DNA from 3 places in the Megamonas sp. Calf98-2 genome. Region 2 is predicted to be linked to each of the others. Evidence: riboswitches for the same ligand, from Rfam matches in the RefSeq annotation. Region 2 holds a riboswitch; each other region holds the start of a gene.
The links. A riboswitch is a leader RNA that binds a small molecule or an ion and turns the genes downstream of it on or off. The one in region 2 is predicted to bind thiamine pyrophosphate.

Region 1 (6,328 bases), on a different contig from region 2:
ACTTCTATTTCTGGATTTGCTGAACTTTTACAAAATAATATGGTTCGACCAAATGACATTCCTTTATTTGCTGGCAAAATCTATAAAGAGGCTCAACGTCTAATCAATTTAATTCAAGATATAATCAAACTTTCTCAACTTGATGAAAAAAATAGTACCTTTATGAAAGAACCGCTAAATCTTTCTGCTATCTGTAAACAAATTATTTTACGTCTAAATGATAAAGCATTGACAAAACAGGTGAAACTCATTTTTAAAGAAGTTCCTACCAGTGAAATTATCGGTGTTCGTCAATTAATCGAAGAATTAATTTATAACCTCATCGAAAATGCTATAAAATACAATAAAGCCAATGGTTCTGTCTTTATTTCTTTATTAAATGAAGACAAAAATCATCTTATCTTAGAAGTAAAAGATACAGGAATAGGTATAGCATCAGACGATTTACCACATGTATTTGAAAGATTTTATCGTGCTGATAAATCCCGTTCTCAAATCAATGTAGAAGGTACAGGCTTAGGTCTTGCTATCGTTAAACATATTGCTGAATTCCATCATGCTAATTTAACAATTCAAAGTAAACCTAATGAAGGAACTTGTATTAGAATTCACTTTTCTTTAAAATCAGATTAAAAAATTTTTTAAACCCCTATTTTAGGGGTTTTCTTATTGTTTAAGCTAAAATTTTTGGTATAATAAGTAGAGTAACAAATTTTATAATATATATAATGAGGGTGCATGCTTATGCGATTAATAAAAAATATTATTTGTCTTACTGTATTAATGGTTTTCACATTATTCCATACTCAAATTAGTTTTGCGGCTGATTCTGAATGGTATTGGATTAGCTCAGATGATAAATATAGTAAATATTTTTCTATGACAAGAATTACTACTGTTTCTAGTCAAAATAACATTCCTACTTGTATTGCAGACTGGATAAAAACAGGTTACGCTCCAGGTGGAGCAGCTGAAACTATAGCTAATATGAAACTTCCTATCAATGACCCTAATCAATTAGTCTATAGCTTAGCTCGCGTTCAAATCAATCCTCAAGAAAGAACCTTACGCTATATGGAAGAAATCTTCTATGATAAAGATGGCAAGGCTCTTTATACACTTAAATATGATAATCCTGTAAATAAAGATATCAACTCTCAATCTTTTGATGAAAAATTCTATGCTATGATTGTAGACCGTGTATTTAATAAAGGTGAAGGCGGTCGTCTTATTTCTAATGCTCGTTGGCTTGGCTTATGGAGCAATGAATCTGGAGAAAGCAGTGCTGATACAGCAACACTTCGTCAAATAGATAACAATATCATTGTTTGGATTTGGCAAGAAAACAAAGACTCTGCTGGTAATGTTTCCTCTATCCAATTCATGAAAAAAGAATATAATGTACAAAATTTAACAGCTAGAACATTAAAATATAATTTCTGGTCCCCTGATACAAATTGGATTGATAAAACACCTAATCTCGACAAAAATATGCATTCTATCATTCCTGAAAGCACAGAAGATGTAGAATTCAAGAAAATAAGATATTATGCTAATAAATATCCTGAATGGGCAACACGTTATCAAATCAATAAAACAGCTACTGTTCCAACAAACACAACAGCAACTACTACAACTCCAACACCTACTACACCTGTAAACTCTACTACAACATCACCAGCTGCTAGTGGTGTTACAAATCCTATTGGCTCTGTAGGTCCTATTGGAGCTCCTATAAATTAAAATTTGCGACTTAGTTTTAGTTATGCTAAAATTTAGCTTATTAAATTCATCTAACTAATTTAGATTGAAATTGCGGCTGTAGCTCAGACGGATAGAGCATTCGCCTCCTAAGCGAAGGGTCGCGTGTTCGACTCACGCCAGTCGCACCATTAATTTAATAATTAAACAATAAAAGGATATCAAATGATATCCTTTTTTTTATTTTCATTTTTAAAATCTTGTTTTTTCTCGAAGAATAAACTATAATATAAGAAAATTAAAAATCCACTAGGGGTGCTTGTAAAAGCTGAGAGGAAATATTCCGACCCTTAGAACCTGATTTGGTTAAGACCAACGTAGGGAAGTGGCAAATAAATGATTATCAAGGCAGATTTGCAACTTTCTTTGCATATCTGCTTATTTTTTTGCCATTTATCACTTATATTATGGAGGCAAAATTATGACAATGACACAAATGCAATCAGCTAGAGCTGGTAAAATCACTGATGAAATGAAAATCGTAGCTCAAGAAGAAAAAATGAATATTGAAACTCTTCGTGAACGCGTTGCCAATGGTACTATCGCTATTTGTGCTAATATCAATCATCAAAATTTACACCCTTATGGTGTAGGCAAAGGACTTTGTACTAAAGTAAATGCTAATATCGGCACATCTAGTGCTTTTCCTGACCCAGCTCCTGAAATCAAAAAATTAAATGTCGCTATCACATCTGGTGCTCATTCTGTAATGGATTTAAGCACAGGAAATAATATTGATGCTTCTCGTCAAGCTATTTTAAAACATTCCACTGTAATGGTAGGAACTGTGCCAATTTATCAGGCAACAGTTGATGCCATCAAAGCTCATGGTGCTGTCGTGAAAATGACGGAAGAAGATTTACTTCATGCCATTGAAAAACAAGCTAAAGATGGCGCCGATTTCATGACTATTCACTGTGGTGTAACTATGGATGTAATCAATCGCATGAAAGCAGAAGGTCGTTATATGGACGTAGTTAGTCGCGGTGGTTCATTCATCACTGGCTGGATGCTCTACAATGAAAAAAATAATCCACTTTATGAACGCTATGATGATATCTTAGATATCTGTGCAAAATATGATGTTACTATGAGTCTTGGCGATGGTCTTCGTCCTGGCTGTCTTGCTGATGCTACTGACCACGCTCAAATTCAAGAACTTTTAAATTTAGGTGGACTTGTAAAACGCGCTTGGGATAGAGGTGTACAAGTCATGGTCGAAGGTCCAGGTCATGTACCATTTGACCAAATAGCTACAAATATGAAATTGCAAAAAAGCATTTGTCATAATGCTCCATTTTATGTTCTTGGCCCACTTGTTACTGATATAGCTCCTGGATATGACCATATCACTGCTGCAATCGGTGGTACTATGGCAGCATCTTGTGGTGCAGATTTTCTTTGCTATGTAACTCCAGCCGAACATCTTGCTTTACCAAATGTTCAAGATGTAAAAGATGGTGTTATTGTAACTAGAATTGCCGCTCATGCTGCTGATATCGTAAAAAATGTACCAGGTGCAAAAGATTGGGATTTAAATATGGCTAAAGCTCGTAAAAAACTTGATTGGGAAGAACAAATGAATTTAGCTATTGACCCACAAACAGCTCGTCAAAGACGCGCTTCACGCAATCCAGAAGGCACAACTGCTTGCTCTATGTGTGGCGATTATTGTGCTGTTGAAATCGTCAATAAATATCTCGGTGCTACAATCGAACATTGTTAATTTAAAAATGCAGGATAATCCCTGCATTTTTTCATTCATTATGATAAAATTTTTATAGATATTCTTATATCTCATAAAATTATTGATGAAAGAAGGTATTGTTATGAGTAATCATATTGAAGCCAAAATTGGAGAAGTTGCTGATGTCGTTTTACTTCCTGGCGACCCATTACGCGCAAAATACATCGCTGAAAAATTTCTAGAAAATCCTGTCTGCTACAATCATATTCGCAATATGTTTGGCTATACTGGAACTTATAAAGGCCATAAAGTTTCTATCCAAGGAACTGGTATGGGTATTCCTTCTATTTCTATCTATGCACATGAATTAATCTGCGATTACCATGCTAAAAAATTAATTCGCGTTGGCACTTGTGGTGGTTTAAAAGATGATGTTCATGTTCGTGATGTCGTTATCGCTCAAGGAACAACTACTGATAGTGGCATTATTGTTCGCACTTTTGGTGATGGACTTCATTATGCTCCACTTGCTGATTTTGAATTATTAGGCAAAGCATATCATCACGCTAAAAAATTAAACATTCCTGTAAAAATTGGTAATGTATATTGCCAAGACCGTTTCTATGATGAAGAAGTTGATTTACAAAAATTAATCCAATATGGTTGTCTTGCTGTAGAAATGGAAACTTCTGCTCTTTATATGCTTGCTGCTCGTTATAATGTACAAGCACTTGGCGTATTTACTGTAAGTAATCACTTATTTACAGGTGAAGAAACTACAGCTAAAGAACGTGAACAATCATTTGATGATATGATTAAAATAGCGCTTGAAACTGCTATTGATAATAAAGAAATTTAAATAAAAAAGCCCTATAAATCTTTTATGCTCTAGCATATAATTTATAGGGCTCTTTTTATTGATTAATTATTAATTTGTATGTTTTCCTTAGAATTTACTAATTCTTTACCACAATGAATAGTCACCGAAACTGCTAATATCATTAATGCAAGCGCGATAATTAACTGTAATCCATCTACAGCAAAAACAAATTGTCCCATAGATAATTTTACAACAATTGAATACACAGCTTCTACTAAAGCTGTCAAAGTAACGCAGAACATAACTACCATTGGAATATAAAGCATAAAGCCTTTTCTTCCAGTTGTTTTTAAGAATATAGCCAAAGAGATAAGTACTAATGCAGATAATAACTGATTAGCAGCTCCAAATAATGGCCAAATATTCATATAACCACCAAGGCATAATAAATAACCAATAAATAAAGTTATAAGTGTAGCAAAATATTTATTTGTACATAATTTTTGTACAAAACTCATTTCTTGACCTTCATCTACACTGAATAATTCTTGGAAAGACATACGGCCAATACGAGCTACTGCATCTAATGAAGTAAGTGCTAAAGCTGATACACACATAGTCAAAATACAATTTGCTATATCATGTGGCATACCAAACATAGCGAAAAATCCAGCTACAGCTGTGGAGAAGATCTGGAAAGGTGTACCTTCTGGCAACTGACCATTAGTAGCAGCAGAGCAAACAATTACTAAAGAAACAACACCTAAAACAGACTCTACAAGCATAGAACCATAACCAACAAATAAAGTATCTTTTTCATTAGAAATAGTCTTAGAAGAAGTACCAGAAGATACTAAGCTATGGAAACCAGAAACGGCACCACAAGCAATAGTTATAAATAAAATTGGGAATAAATCTTTTCCATTTACATTAAAACCTACAAAAGCTGGCATATTAATTGTTGGGTTTACTGCTAATACACCGATAACGCCACCAGCAATCATTGCTAAAAGTAAAAATGTACTCAAATAATCGCGAGGCTGTTTTAAAATCCACATAGGCATTACAGAAGCTGCAAATATATAAGCAAATACTACATAGAGCCAAATCATTCTATCTAAATAAATTGGAAAAGCAATACCCACAGCAAGCATAGCAATTAATAAAATAATACCTAAAACAAGACGAACTTTTTCATTCGGTTTAAATTTCTTAATGAATAAACCAAATAAAATAGCTACAAAAATAAATAACATGGATATTGAAGCTGCGGCTGCGTTTGGTGTTATTAATGCACCATCTTTACTAAATCCATTAAAAGTATTCGCTACTATATCAGCAAAAGCAGCTATTACTAATAAAGTAAATAACCAACAGAATAACAAAAATAAACGTCTGCCTGTTTTACCAATATAATGCTCAATTAACATCCCCATGGATTTACCTTCATTTTTCACAGAAGCATATAATGCTGTAAAATCCTGTACTGCTCCAAAGAAAATACCACCTACGATAATCCATAAAAAAGCAGGAAGCCAGCCATACATAGCTGCAATAATTGGGCCAGTTACAGGGCCTGCACCTGTTATTGAAGAAAATTGATGAGAAAATACCGTAAATTTAGATGCTGGTGTAAAATCTTGACCGTCATTATATTTAAAAGCAGGTGTTTTTGCATTTTCATCAACACCCCAAGTATGTAATAACCAACGACCATAAATTCTATAGGCTAGAAAAAAAATTATAATAGCACAACCAACTAACATTATTCCATTCATCTAATCACCCTTTCTGGACAAATAAAATTTTTATCTCTCGATAATATATATATATGTCTATATTTTATATCGAAAAATAAATGATTTTAACTTATAAAATTTATTATTGACTTATAAATATATCATCATCTATTTATTATGTCAAATTTTATTGTAAATATGTAAATCTAAAAATCAATTCAACTATAAAAAATAATTATGATATGTGTTATTTTGTAAATTGACAAATTATACTTCCCATGCTACTATTAAGATATTCAGTCTTGTTTTGGAACACAATTA
Region 2 (6,328 bases):
CTATTGATGAAAATTGTACTACTATTATTTTAGGTTCAATGCCAAGTGTAAAATCTTTGGAACAACAACAATATTATGCACATCCTCAAAATAGATTTTGGAAATTAATGGCTATATTTTTTAATGAAGGAATAATACCAACTATTTATCAAGAGAGACTAGATTTATTGAGAAAAAATCATATTGCTCTTTGGGACTCAATAGATTCTTGTATTCGAGAAGGTAGTTTAGATAGTGCCATTTGTGATGAAGTACCAAATGATTTTAAAGCTTTATTTGCTAAATATCCTAAAATAAAAACTATTTGTTTTAATGGCGGAAAATCTTTTCAGTGCTTTAAGAAATATAATAAAGATATTTTAAAAGATGAAACATATACTTTTTATACATTACCATCTACAAGTCCAGCCAATGCTAAATTTCGTTTGCCAATGCTTCAAGAAGTTTGGCAACAAGCTTTAGCTAGACATATAAACAATAAATAGATTTTATAAAATAAAAAAGGTACCTACAAAATATTTCATAGGTACCTTTTCGTTATTATCATGGTAATGTTTTTATTTTATCGATTGGCCAGAAGATTAAAACAGCTTTACCTTTGATTAAATCAAATGGTACCATGCCTACATCAGCGAAACGACTATCTTCGGAATTGTTGCGGTTATCGCCCATTACAAAGATATGTCCTTCTGGTACAGTAGCCAGTGGATAATCTCCTCTAGTTGTGCTTAAGATATATGGTTCATTTTTTAATTCCCCATTTACATAAACATGACCATCTTTAATTTCGATAGTATCTCCAGGAATTGCAATTACACGCTTGATAAAATCACGGCTAGGGTCTTTTGGATATTGGAATACTAAAATATCTCCACGTTCAGGGTCATGTAAATTATAAATAAATTTATTAACGACTAAACGTTCTTGATTTTGTAATGTCGGACGCATAGAAGGTCCATCAACTAAATATAATTCTACTACAAAATGACGAATGAATAAGGCTAAGACAACAGCGATAGCTATGGAAATAACCCAATCTTTAATTTCACTACCTAAAGATGACTCTTTTTTATCAGCCATGATAATCCTCCCTCTACTAGAACATACTAATAAAACAAAAGGGACTTGCCATAGGCAGTCCCTCTTATGAAGATATTAGCGTCTTTCTTTAATACGAGCAGCTTTACCAGTAAGGTTACGAAGATAATAAAGTTTTGCTCTACGAACAATACCTCTACGAGTAACTTCGATTTTTGCAAGGCGTGGGGAATGTACTGGGAAAGTACGTTCAATACCAACACCATAAGAAATTCTTCTTACTGTGAAGTTTTCACGAACGCCAGAACCTTGGCGAGCGATTACAACACCTTCGAACATCTGAATACGTTCGTTGGATCCTTCAACTACTTTTACATGTACGCGAACGCTATCGCCAGGGATGAATTTAGGGATATCGTTACGTAATTGTTCCTGTTCTAAAGCCTGAATAATATTCATTATTTTTCCTCCTTAATTCAAACGTTCATATAAGAATATCTCACAGCGGACCGTTTGTTGCATACTAGGCTATTTTATCATATAAAAATGGGCTATGCAATATATTTTTTGGAGATTTTTCGAGAATTTGACAAATATTTTAGGATAATTTATATTAAAGGCAGAATATGAAAAAGGGAGCTTGTAGACAGGCTGAGAGGAAGTTGTGAACTTCGACCTATGACCTGATTTGGATAATGCCAACGTAGGGAAATATTAGTTTGATTACGTATTTTCAAGGAAATGGCAGGGCTATTTCCTTTTTTTAATATTTTTATTTTTTATGAGGTGATTTTTTGTCTACATTTTTTACATCAACAAATAACTCTAGTTTTAATGTATCATTGATTTGGTTTGGTACAGCAGTTTCTGTGGCTGAAATCATGACAGGAACTTTTTTAGCACCACTTGGCATGAAAGATGGATTTTTAGCTATTTTAGTAGGTCATGTAATTGGCGGAATTATTCTTTACTTAGCAGGGATTATCGGTGCTAATAAACGTTGCAGTGCTTCTGAAAGTATTAATTTATCTTTTGGTAAGTTGGGTTCTGTTAGTTTCTCTCTATTAAATACTATTCAATTAATAGGTTGGACTTCTATAATGACCATCATTGGGGCACAAGCTTTCAATAAATTAATGGCATCTTTATGGAATATGGGAGAAAATACTATTTTATGGACAATTATCATAGGTCTTTTTCCTTGCATTTGGATTTTTAGTACAATGGATTTTGTAAGTAAGATAAATAAAGTAGTAATGCTTTGTTTATTGCTTGCTTCTTTATATTTAGGTTTTGGGGCTGTAGTTTCTGCAAATGAAGTGGTAACTTCTTTAGATGAAAGTATGAGTTTTGGCATGGTGGTAGAATTAAATATTGCTATGTGTTTATCATGGATGCCAGTTATTTCAGATTATACAAGAACACTTAAAAATCAATCTACAGGTACATTGAGCTGTGTAGTGGCATATTGTTTTGGCAGTATTTTAATGTATACAATTGGCTTAGGTAGTGCTGTTCATTATGGGATAACAGATATTTGTGATATTTTCATGTTATCTGGATTAGGTGTTATTTCTTTAGTTGTTATTTTATTATCTACAGTAACAACAAATTTCATTACGATAAATTCTTCAAGTATTTGTTTAAATCATATCAGTAATCAATTAGATGTAAAATATACAGCGTTTTTTGTATGTATAATTTCTACATTGCTTGCTATTTTCTTATCCATGGAACAATATGAAACTTTCCTTTATTTTATAGCAGCAACTTTTGCACCGTTATTTGCTATTGCTTTTTCTGAATATTTCTTTAGCCATAATATTTATCATCAAAATTCACTTATCACTGGTAAAAATTGTCTTTTATGGTTAATTGGTTTTATAGCTTATGAATTGTTGATTGATTATAGCACTTTTATTGGGATTACTGTGCCAGTTATGTTAGCTATAGCCATTATTAATATTTTTGTTAATCAATTGATTGGGGCAAAAAGATTTAGTTTGAATAAGAGATATTAAAAGTATTTTATTATTTAGCCATAAATCTAAAAGTAAACAACATAAATATATTGACAAGGATTTTTTCTTTTGCTAGACTTTATGTACAGCAATGAACTAGAAAAGTAACTTTAATCAGCGAGTAGTGATGGTGTAAGACTACAAAAAGTGAATGGCACTAGGGAGCTTTATAATAATAAATAACATTCTAAAGAGGACTTAAATATATTTAAGTCAATCAGGGTGGAACCGCGGGAATACATCTCGTCCCTGTAACATTTTGTTGTTACATGGGCGAGATTTTTTATTTTGTCGCCCATGAATATCAAGGAGGTATATTTATGACATTTCAGGAAATTATCCTGACTTTGCAGGAATTTTGGTCTAAGCAAGGCTGTATTTTAGCTCAACCTTATGACGTGGAAAAAGGTGCAGGTACTATGAACCCTTCTACATTTTTACGTGTACTTGGCCCTGAACCTTGGCATGTAGCATATGTAGAACCATCTCGCCGTCCAGCTGATGGTCGTTATGGTGAAAATCCTAACCGTTTATTCCAACATCATCAATTCCAGGTAATTATGAAACCATCTCCTGATAATATTCAGGAACTTTATTTACAGAGCTTAGCAAAACTCGGTATTAATGAAAAAGAACATGATATCCGTTTTGTTGAAGATAACTGGGAATCTCCAACACTTGGTGCTTGGGGTCTTGGTTGGGAAGTTTGGCTTGATGGTATGGAAATCACACAGTTTACTTATTTCCAACAAGTAGGTAGTGTTGATGTAAAACCTGTAGCTTCTGAAATCACTTATGGTCTTGAACGTATTGCAATGTATATTCAAGAAAAAGAAAATGTTTATGATATTGATTGGAATGGCACATACACTTATGGTGATGTATTCCATCAAAATGAATTTGAACAATCCACTTATAACTTTGAACTTGCAGATACTGCTCTTTTATTTGACCTTTTCGATAAATACGAAAAAGAAGCTGTTCGCGTAATTGAGCTTGGCTATGTTCATCCAGCATATGATTATGTATTGAAATGTTCTCATACATTTAACTTGCTTGATTCTCGTGGAGCAATCAGCGTATCTGAACGTACAGCGTTTATTTCTCGTGTACGTAATCTTGCTCGTCTTTGTGCTCAATGTTATTTAAAACAGCGTGAAGAACTCGGCTATCCTCTCTTGAAGAAAGGAGCAAAATAATAATGGCTAAAGATTTATTATTAGAAATTGGTACAGAAGAAGTTCCTGCTCATTTTATGCCAGGAATTTTAGCTCAATTAAAAGAAAAAGCAACTGCAAAATTTCAAGAAATGCGTCTTGATTTTGATGAAGTAACAACTCTTGGTACACCTCGCAGAACTGCACTTTTAGTAAAAAATCTTGCAGAAACTCAACAAGGTGCATCTAGTGAATATAAAGGCCCATCTACTGCTATCGCTTTTGATAAAGATGGCAATCCTACAAAAGCAGCTATTGGTTTTGCTCGTGGTAAAAAAGTAGATGTTGCTGATTTAGTAGTAAAAGATGGTTATGTATATGCTGTTTCCAGCGAAGAAGGCAAACAGACTGTAGAACTTTTACCTACTTTATTAAAAGAATTAGTAGAAGGTTTGAACTTCCCTAAAAATATGCGTTGGGGCGATTTAGATTTCCGCTTTGTACGTCCACTTCGTTGGCTCGTAGCTTTGTATGATGAAGAAGTAATTGATTTTACAGTAGCTAATGTAAAATCTGGTCGCGTATCTCGTGGTCATCGTTTCTTAAGTGAAGGCGATTTCACAATCAATAAAGCAAGTGATTATGAACAAGCTTGTAAAGATGCATTTATTATTGTAGACCAAGAAAAACGTCGCGATATCATCAAAGCACAGATTGAAGAAATTGCAAAAGCTCATAATGGTCATGCAGAAATCACTGAAGATTTATTAGAAGAAGTAATTTATCTTGTAGAATATCCAACAGCACTTTGTGGAACTTTTGAAGATAAATATCTTAAATTACCAAAAGAAGCAGTAATGACTCCAATGAGAGATCATCAGCGTTATTTCCCTGTTTTAGATGATAATAACAATTTATTACCATTATTTATTACAGTTCGCAACGGTGGCGATTATTGTTTAGATAAAGTACAGCATGGTAATGAACGTGTACTTCGTGCAAGACTTGCTGATGCTCAATTCTTCTTTGATGAAGATAGAAAGCATAGTCTTTATGATTATGTAGAAAAATTAAAAACTGTAGTATTCCAAGAAGGTCTTGGTACAATTTATGATAAAGCTAATCGTTTAGCAGAACTTTCTGCTTTCATTGGCGAAAAAGTAAATGCTACAGAAGCTGAAATAAAAACAACTAAACGTGCTGCAATCTTAGCAAAAGCTGACCTTGTATCTGCTATGGTTTGTGAGTTCACTGAACTTCAAGGTATTATGGGTCGTGAATATGCACTTTTAGATGGTGAAGGTCAAGAAGTAGCAACTGCTATTTATGAACATTATATGCCACGTTTTGCAGGTGATGCAGAACCAGCTAGCGTAGCAGGTCGTCTTGTTTCTTTAGCTGATAAAATGGATAATATCGTAGCTACATTCAGTCGTGGACTTGTACCAACAGGTTCTCAAGATCCATTTGCACTTCGCCGTCAAGCTCTTGGCATTGTGCATACAATCATTGAAGCAAACTACACTATTTCCATCAGTGAAATTGCAGATAAAGCAATGGATTTACTTAATATCACTGATAGTGAAAAACGTGCTGAAATCCAGAAAAATGTAGCAGAATTCTTCACTTTACGTCTTAAAAATGTACTTGGCGATAATGATGTTCGCTATGATATTATTGACGCTGTACTTGAAAATGCAGATGAAGTTGCAGGTACTTATGCTAAAGCTTGTGTAACAGCTCAAGAAATCGCTTCTGGTGTATTAAATGATGCAATTCAAGCTTTTGTACGTGTAGGTAACATCAGCAAAAAAGCAGAAAATAATGTTATTAATGAAGCATTATTTACATTAGATGAAGAAAAAGCTCTTTATAATACTTATGTAGCAGTAGCTAAAGATGTAGAAACTGCTTTAAATAATAAAGATTATAAAACAGCTATTGATAAAATGCAGGAACTTACTGCACCAATCAATAATTTCTTTGATAATGTAATGGTTATGGATAAAGACGAACAAATTAAAAATAATCGTCTTGCACTTCTTAAAAATATTGATACACTTATTAAATCTATTGCAGATTTCGGTAAAATCGTATTATAAGAATGATTGA
Region 3 (6,328 bases), on a different contig from region 2:
GCAGGAGAATATAAATTGGATAATAATTTTAAATTAGGTGGTGTATATGCTTTATCTAATTTAGATGCTAATAAATATGACTTGGGCAATAGTGCTCAAGAACAAGCTTATATTTTTCAATTAAATTATAAAGGTGCAAAACGTACTATACCAAATACGTATGGATTATGGGTTGCATATAAAAATATTGGAGAACTAGCTACATTTTTACCAACATATACTAATAGCTTCACAGGCGAACAAGGTTATGAATTAGGGGCTAGATATATATTTGCTAAAAATTTAATGGGTGAAGTTTCATATTTTAATGGTAATGATATTGAAAATGATAAAACAAAAACACGTTGGTTTGGTCGTTTAGAATATCGTTTTTAAATAAAATATAATTAGGAGATTTTATGTTATCACAATTAACTTATAAAGAATATCTAAAAGTAACTATTCCCTTTATGTTATCCACAGCTACACAGCCACTACTAGGAGCTGTAAATACTGCTGTTATGGGACATATGTCAGAAGCTTTTTATATAGCTGCTGTTTCTTTGGGAGTAATTTTATTTAACAATATATATTGGTTATTCGGATTTTTGAGAGTATCTACTACAAGTTTTTCCGCTCAAGCTTTAGGCAGTGAATCTGCCAAAGATAAATTTTTAGCTTTAGCTAGACCACTACTTATAGCTATAGTAATAAGTTTAATATTTTTAATCATTTATCCGTGGATTTTCAAATATTATGTGTTGCTAATGAAGCCTGAAAGCCAAATTGTTGAATTGATGAAAAATTATTGTGATATCATTATATGGGGAGCTCCGTTTGTTTTAATCAATTATGTAACGTTAGGCTGGCTCATGGGGCAGATGATAATTCGCTATACTATGTTTATGCAAATATCTATGAATGTGTTGAATATCATTTTATCTATCGTATTTGTATTTATCATGGATATGAATATTCAAGGTGTAGCCTATGCTTCTTTGATTGCTCAAATATATGGTTGTATTGTAGGGTTTATCGCTATTTATAAGCGAGGGAACTTAATCATTTGCAGTGAATACATTCAAAGTTTAAAAACTTTACAGCCTTTTTTAGCCATGATGAAGGTAAATGTGGATTTAATGTTTCGCATTGTTTGTTTATTGACGATAAATAATTTATTTGCCATAGCTGGGGCAAGCATGGGAACTGTTACACTAGCTAGTAATGCTATTATCTTAGAAATTATTTTTATTGTGGTCTACTTTATTGATGGTATGGCAAATGGTGTGAGTGTATTTTCAGGAAAAGCAAAGGGATATAAGGATATAAATTTATTAAATTCAGTATTAAAGATAAGCTTAAGATGCTTAGCTGTATTTATAATTTTTATTTCAGTGATTATGTATATCACTAAATCGTATTTTATAAATATGATGACTGATTTGGCAATTGTGGCTAATTATGCTAACGATTATAGTATCTATCTGATTTTGCATCCAATATGTGCCTGTGTGGGACTGCTTTTATATGGTATGTATACAGGTATTGGCAATACAGCTTCTATCAGAAATATGATGTTTGTCGCTGTGATATTTTTCTATATCTGCCAAAAATATTGATGTCTTATCTAGGTAATGATGGTATATGGCTGACATATAATTTAACGTATTTATTAGAGTCAATCATTCTCATTTTGTATTTACCGTCGTTAAAGAAATATTTTAATTAAAGAAAACCTACTATAGATTACTTTTAAATAAGTTAATTTATAGTAGGTTTATTTTTATAATACGTTATATTGTTTTAAAGCATAAGCTATGCCATCATTATCTACATCTAAAGTGATGAAATCTGCTATCTGTTTTAAATTATCATTAGCATTTCCCATAGCTATACCATATTTTACAGCTTCAAGCATTTCCACATCGTTTCCGCCATCACCAAAAGCCATAGCTTCATTAATATCTATGCCGTAGTAAGCTAAAACTTTTTTGATACCTGTGCCTTTACCGCCATCTTTAGGAATAATATCTGTAAAATATGGGCACCAACGAACAGCTTTGCAATTTGGCAAATATGGTAAGACTTCTTGTTCTTCATCTTCATTTAAGAAAATATTCAATTGATATGTTTTATGATTGCATACACGACTTACGTCATCAAATGCTCTATCAGGTGCAGTATCTCCTAAAGTTTCTTTTAATTTTGCTAAGCGGTCATTATAGAGATTAAAATAAAAATAATCTATTTCCATAAAACCACAAGCGATATCTTTATCTTTGATGTAATTTGTAAATTGGATTAAATCTTCACGATTTAAATATTCTTCGTGTAAGATTTTCCCTATACTATCATAACAATATTGACCATTAAAAGTAATATAACCAGTGAATAAATCGCCAAATTCATCAATTAAAAATTTCAAGTCATATGGCGGACGACCAGTTGCGATAAATAATTTTATTCCTTTTGCTTTTAAAGTATGTAAAGCTTGTATCGTAGATTCAGGAATTTTATGTGTTTTAAAACTAACTAAGGTACCATCAATGTCAAAGAAAATAGCTTTTATCATCATATCACCGTACTTTCATTAAAATCATAAAATATAAATCAATTATAACAAATTTTAAGCTAGTACGTATATTGTTTTTATGCTATATTATAAACAATAATTATTGACTAGATAAATATAGAAAGAGATGTGAATGATTTTCATGAATGCAACTTTAAAAAATATTACAGCTATGCTTATTTTTGGTAGTATTGGGTTATTTGTGCGCAATATCGAACTTGCAAGTTCGCAAATAGCTCTAGTGCGTGGTTTTGTAGGTGCTTTTATTTTATTTATCGCTATGGTATTTTTGCACAAAAAAATAAATCGAAATGCTTTGATAAAAAATTTACGTTATTTATTAATAGCTGGCGTAGCTATAGGTTTTAACTGGATTTTTTTATTTCAAGCATATAATTATACAACGATAGCTACAGCGACACTTACATATTATTTAGCACCTACTTTTGTAGTATTGTTATCTCCATTTATACTGAAAGAAAGTTTATCTTTATTTAAAATCATCTGTGTAATTTTATCTTTATTAGGTATGGCATTAGTCGCTGGTATATTCAATGATAATCAATCTGGTGTGAATGATTTTATCGGTGTATTGTATGGAATATCTGCTGCATTATTTTATGCGATTGTAGTCTTAGCAAATAAATTTTTCAAAGATATTTCTGCCATTGATAGCAGTATTGCTCAATTATTATTAGCTTCAATAATTTTATTGCCTTATGTAATCTATCAGGGAAATTCATGGAGCATGAGTGGTTTTTCATTATTATCTTTGGCTATATTAGGTATTATACATACAGGTATAGCATATTTATTATATTTTTCTTCACTACAAGAATTACCAGCACAAAAAGTTGCTATTTTTAGTTATTTAGACCCAGTAACTGCGATTATTTTATCCACAGTTCTTTTAGTTGAGCCTATGAGTATTTCTCAATGGATTGGGGCGATTTTGATATTAGGTTCTTTACTTGTCAGTGAGTTGTTCAAGAAAAATAATTAAACTTATTGACAAATGATAATTTATAAATTATATTGTATATATAAATTAATAACAGGGAGCTAGTAAACTGGCTGAGAGGAAGTTGTGAACTTCGACCTATAACCTGATTTGGATAATGCCAACGTAGGATAATAATTATGATGTATTTGCAATTAGAAGAGATGGCATTTTGTCATCTCTTTTTTATTTTAGCACATCTATATATTAATTTTTAAAATCACATAGAGTTGACCATGTGATTGAACAGGAGTTCATGAAGGGGTGCACCACCGCGGGTGTATCTTTTTGTGGACTCCTTTTTTAATAAAATTTTTAAAAGATAAAAAATAAGGAGGTCTTATTTTGATAATAGTTAATGGACAAAATCAAGAAATATCTTTGCCTATGGATTTAGTTACTTATTTGCAAGAAAATAATTATCCTTTAGATAAGATAGCTATAGAGTTAAATGGTCAAATAATCCCTAAAGCAAAATATGCGCAAACTATTTTAAATCCTAATGATAAATTAGAAATCGTAACTTTTGTTGGTGGTGGCTGATAATGGCAGATATTTTGGCAAAAGAATTAATTTATCAAACTTTAAATGACCGCCATGGCATAGTCAATCAAGAAAAATTGAACAACGCTAAAGTGGCTATAGCCGGTCTTGGTGGTTTAGGCTCTAATATCGCTGTGGCACTAGCTAGAATAGGTGTAAGTCATTTACATTTAATTGATTTTGACAAAGTAGATATCAGCAATCTCAATAGACAACATTATTTCATCTCACATCTAAATAAATATAAAACACAAGCTTTAGCCGAGCAGTTACAAATGATAAATCCTTATTTAAATATCGTTACTGATTGTATAAAGGTAACAGAAGATAATATTTTTTCATTATTTAAAGATGAAGATATCATCTGTGAAGCTTTTGACGTTCCTGAAAATAAGGCGATGTTAGTAAATAAGGTATTAGAACTTTTCCCTGAAAAATATATTATCTCAGGAAGTGGTATGGCGGGTTTTGGTCATAGCAACGAAATTCATACTCGTAAGGTGATGGGCAAATTTTATATCTGTGGTGATGAAAAAACTGCATTATCCAATGAAAATAGTTTAATGGCTCCTAGAGTAGCTATTTGTGCTGGTCATCAAGCAAATTTAATCACTCAATTGATTTTAGAAAATAATTTATAAAGAAGGTATCATATTATGTGGCAATTAGGAAAACATCAATTCAATTCAAGATTTATTTTAGGTTCTGGTAAATATTCTTTAGAATTAATCCAAGCAGCAATTAATGAAGCAAAAGCTGAAATTGTAACTTTAGCACTTCGCCGTGTAAATAATGGCGGTATGGCTAATATTTTAGATTACATTCCTAAAGATATAGCATTACTTCCTAATACTTCTGGAGCTAGAAATGCTGATGAAGCAATTCGCATAGCTCGTTTATCTAAAGAACTTTGTGGCAGTGACTTAGTAAAAATTGAAATTATGCGTGATAGTAAATATCTTTTACCTGATAATTATGAAACTATCAAAGCTACTGAAGTTTTAGCTAAAGAAGGCTTTACTGTTATGCCTTATATGTATCCAGATTTAAATGTAGCTAGAGATTTAGTAAATGCTGGTGCTAGTTGTGTAATGCCTCTTGGTGCTCCCATCGGCTCTAATAAAGGTTTATGTACAAAAGAATTTATTCAAATTCTCATAGATGAAATCGACTTACCAATTATCGTAGATGCTGGTATTGGTAGACCTTCTCAAGCTTGTGAAGCTATGGAAATGGGTGCCACTGCTATTATGGCTAATACTGCTATAGCAACAGCAGGTGATGTCGTTCGCATGGCAAAAGCTTTTAATTATGCTATTGAAGCAGGACGCCTCGCTTATGAAGCAAAATTAGGTCGTATAAAAGCACAAGGAGCAAGTGCATCTTCTCCATTGACAGGATTTTTACAAGATTAATTATTAATTTAATCAGTAATAATTGTGAGGTAAGATGAATGAATAAAGATAATCATATTAATGAAAGTATTATTAATGATGAAGTAAGAGCTGAATTAAAAAAAGAACGTATTGACCATATGGCATATTTACCAGATATGGAAGTTATACCTAGTGATATTTTAGATAAGGTTATAGCTGATATAGATAGTTATGATTATGATAAATATACAGCCCAAGATGTACAAACTGCACTTAGTCATGACCACATTACACCAGAAGATTTTAGAGCTTTATTATCTCCAGCAGCACTTCCATTTCTTGAACAGATAGCACAAAAAGCTCAAAAAACTACTAAGAGATTTTTTGGTAATTCTATCTATATGTTCACACCAATATATATTGCCAATTACTGCGAAAATTATTGTATCTATTGTGGTTTTAATTGCCATAATAAAATCAAACGTGCTAAATTGAATTATGATGAAATCGATAAAGAAATGCAGGAAATTGCTAAATCTGGATTGCAGGAAATATTGATTTTAACAGGTGAAAGTCGCAAACAATCCAGTATAGAATATATAGGTGAAGCTTGTAAAATAGCTAAAAAATATTTCCGTGTTATTGGACTTGAAATTTATCCATTGAATACAGATGAATATGCTTATCTACAAAAATGTGGTGCGGATTATGTAACTGTATTCCAAGAAACATATAATAGTGATAAATATGAAACACTTCATTTAGCTGGACATAAACGTATTTTCCCTTATCGTTTCTATGCCCAAGAAAGAGCAATTCGTGGCGGTATGAGAGGTGTTGGTTTTGCTGCACTTTTAG

Region 1: it holds a riboswitch for thiamine pyrophosphate, as region 2 does, so the genes downstream of both, thiC (phosphomethylpyrimidine synthase ThiC) here and BMX03_RS01025 (cytosine permease) in region 2, are expected to answer to the same signal.
Region 3: it holds a riboswitch for thiamine pyrophosphate, as region 2 does, so the genes downstream of both, thiS (sulfur carrier protein ThiS) here and BMX03_RS01025 (cytosine permease) in region 2, are expected to answer to the same signal.

What each region holds. Positions count from the first base shown of each region.
Region 1 covers NZ_FOCY01000015.1:36,585-42,912, forward strand. The annotation lists gene BMX03_RS05945 (sensor histidine kinase) at 1-633, shown strand, start outside; gene BMX03_RS05950 (hypothetical protein) at 745-1,743, shown strand; tRNA gene BMX03_RS05955 (tRNA-Arg) at 1,816-1,892, shown strand; TPP riboswitch at 2,003-2,102, shown strand; gene thiC (phosphomethylpyrimidine synthase ThiC) at 2,183-3,487, shown strand; gene deoD (purine-nucleoside phosphorylase) at 3,591-4,307, shown strand; gene BMX03_RS05970 (carbon starvation CstA family protein) at 4,370-6,046, opposite strand.
Region 2 covers NZ_FOCY01000002.1:73,040-79,367, reverse strand. The annotation lists gene BMX03_RS01040 (DNA-deoxyinosine glycosylase) at 1-485, shown strand, start outside; gene lepB (signal peptidase I) at 544-1,080, opposite strand; gene rplS (50S ribosomal protein L19) at 1,156-1,497, opposite strand; TPP riboswitch at 1,661-1,767, shown strand; gene BMX03_RS01025 (cytosine permease) at 1,833-3,059, shown strand; gene glyQ (glycine--tRNA ligase subunit alpha) at 3,380-4,258, shown strand; gene glyS (glycine--tRNA ligase subunit beta) at 4,261-6,318, shown strand.
Region 3 covers NZ_FOCY01000032.1:6,798-13,125, reverse strand. The annotation lists gene BMX03_RS09275 (hypothetical protein) at 1-375, shown strand, start outside; gene BMX03_RS09270 (MATE family efflux transporter) at 399-1,598, shown strand; gene BMX03_RS09265 (Cof-type HAD-IIB family hydrolase) at 1,763-2,554, opposite strand; gene BMX03_RS09260 (DMT family transporter) at 2,694-3,554, shown strand; TPP riboswitch at 3,597-3,700, shown strand; gene thiS (sulfur carrier protein ThiS) at 3,897-4,094, shown strand; gene thiF (sulfur carrier protein ThiS adenylyltransferase ThiF) at 4,097-4,735, shown strand; gene BMX03_RS09245 (thiazole synthase) at 4,751-5,509, shown strand; gene thiH (2-iminoacetate synthase ThiH) at 5,548-6,328, shown strand, end outside.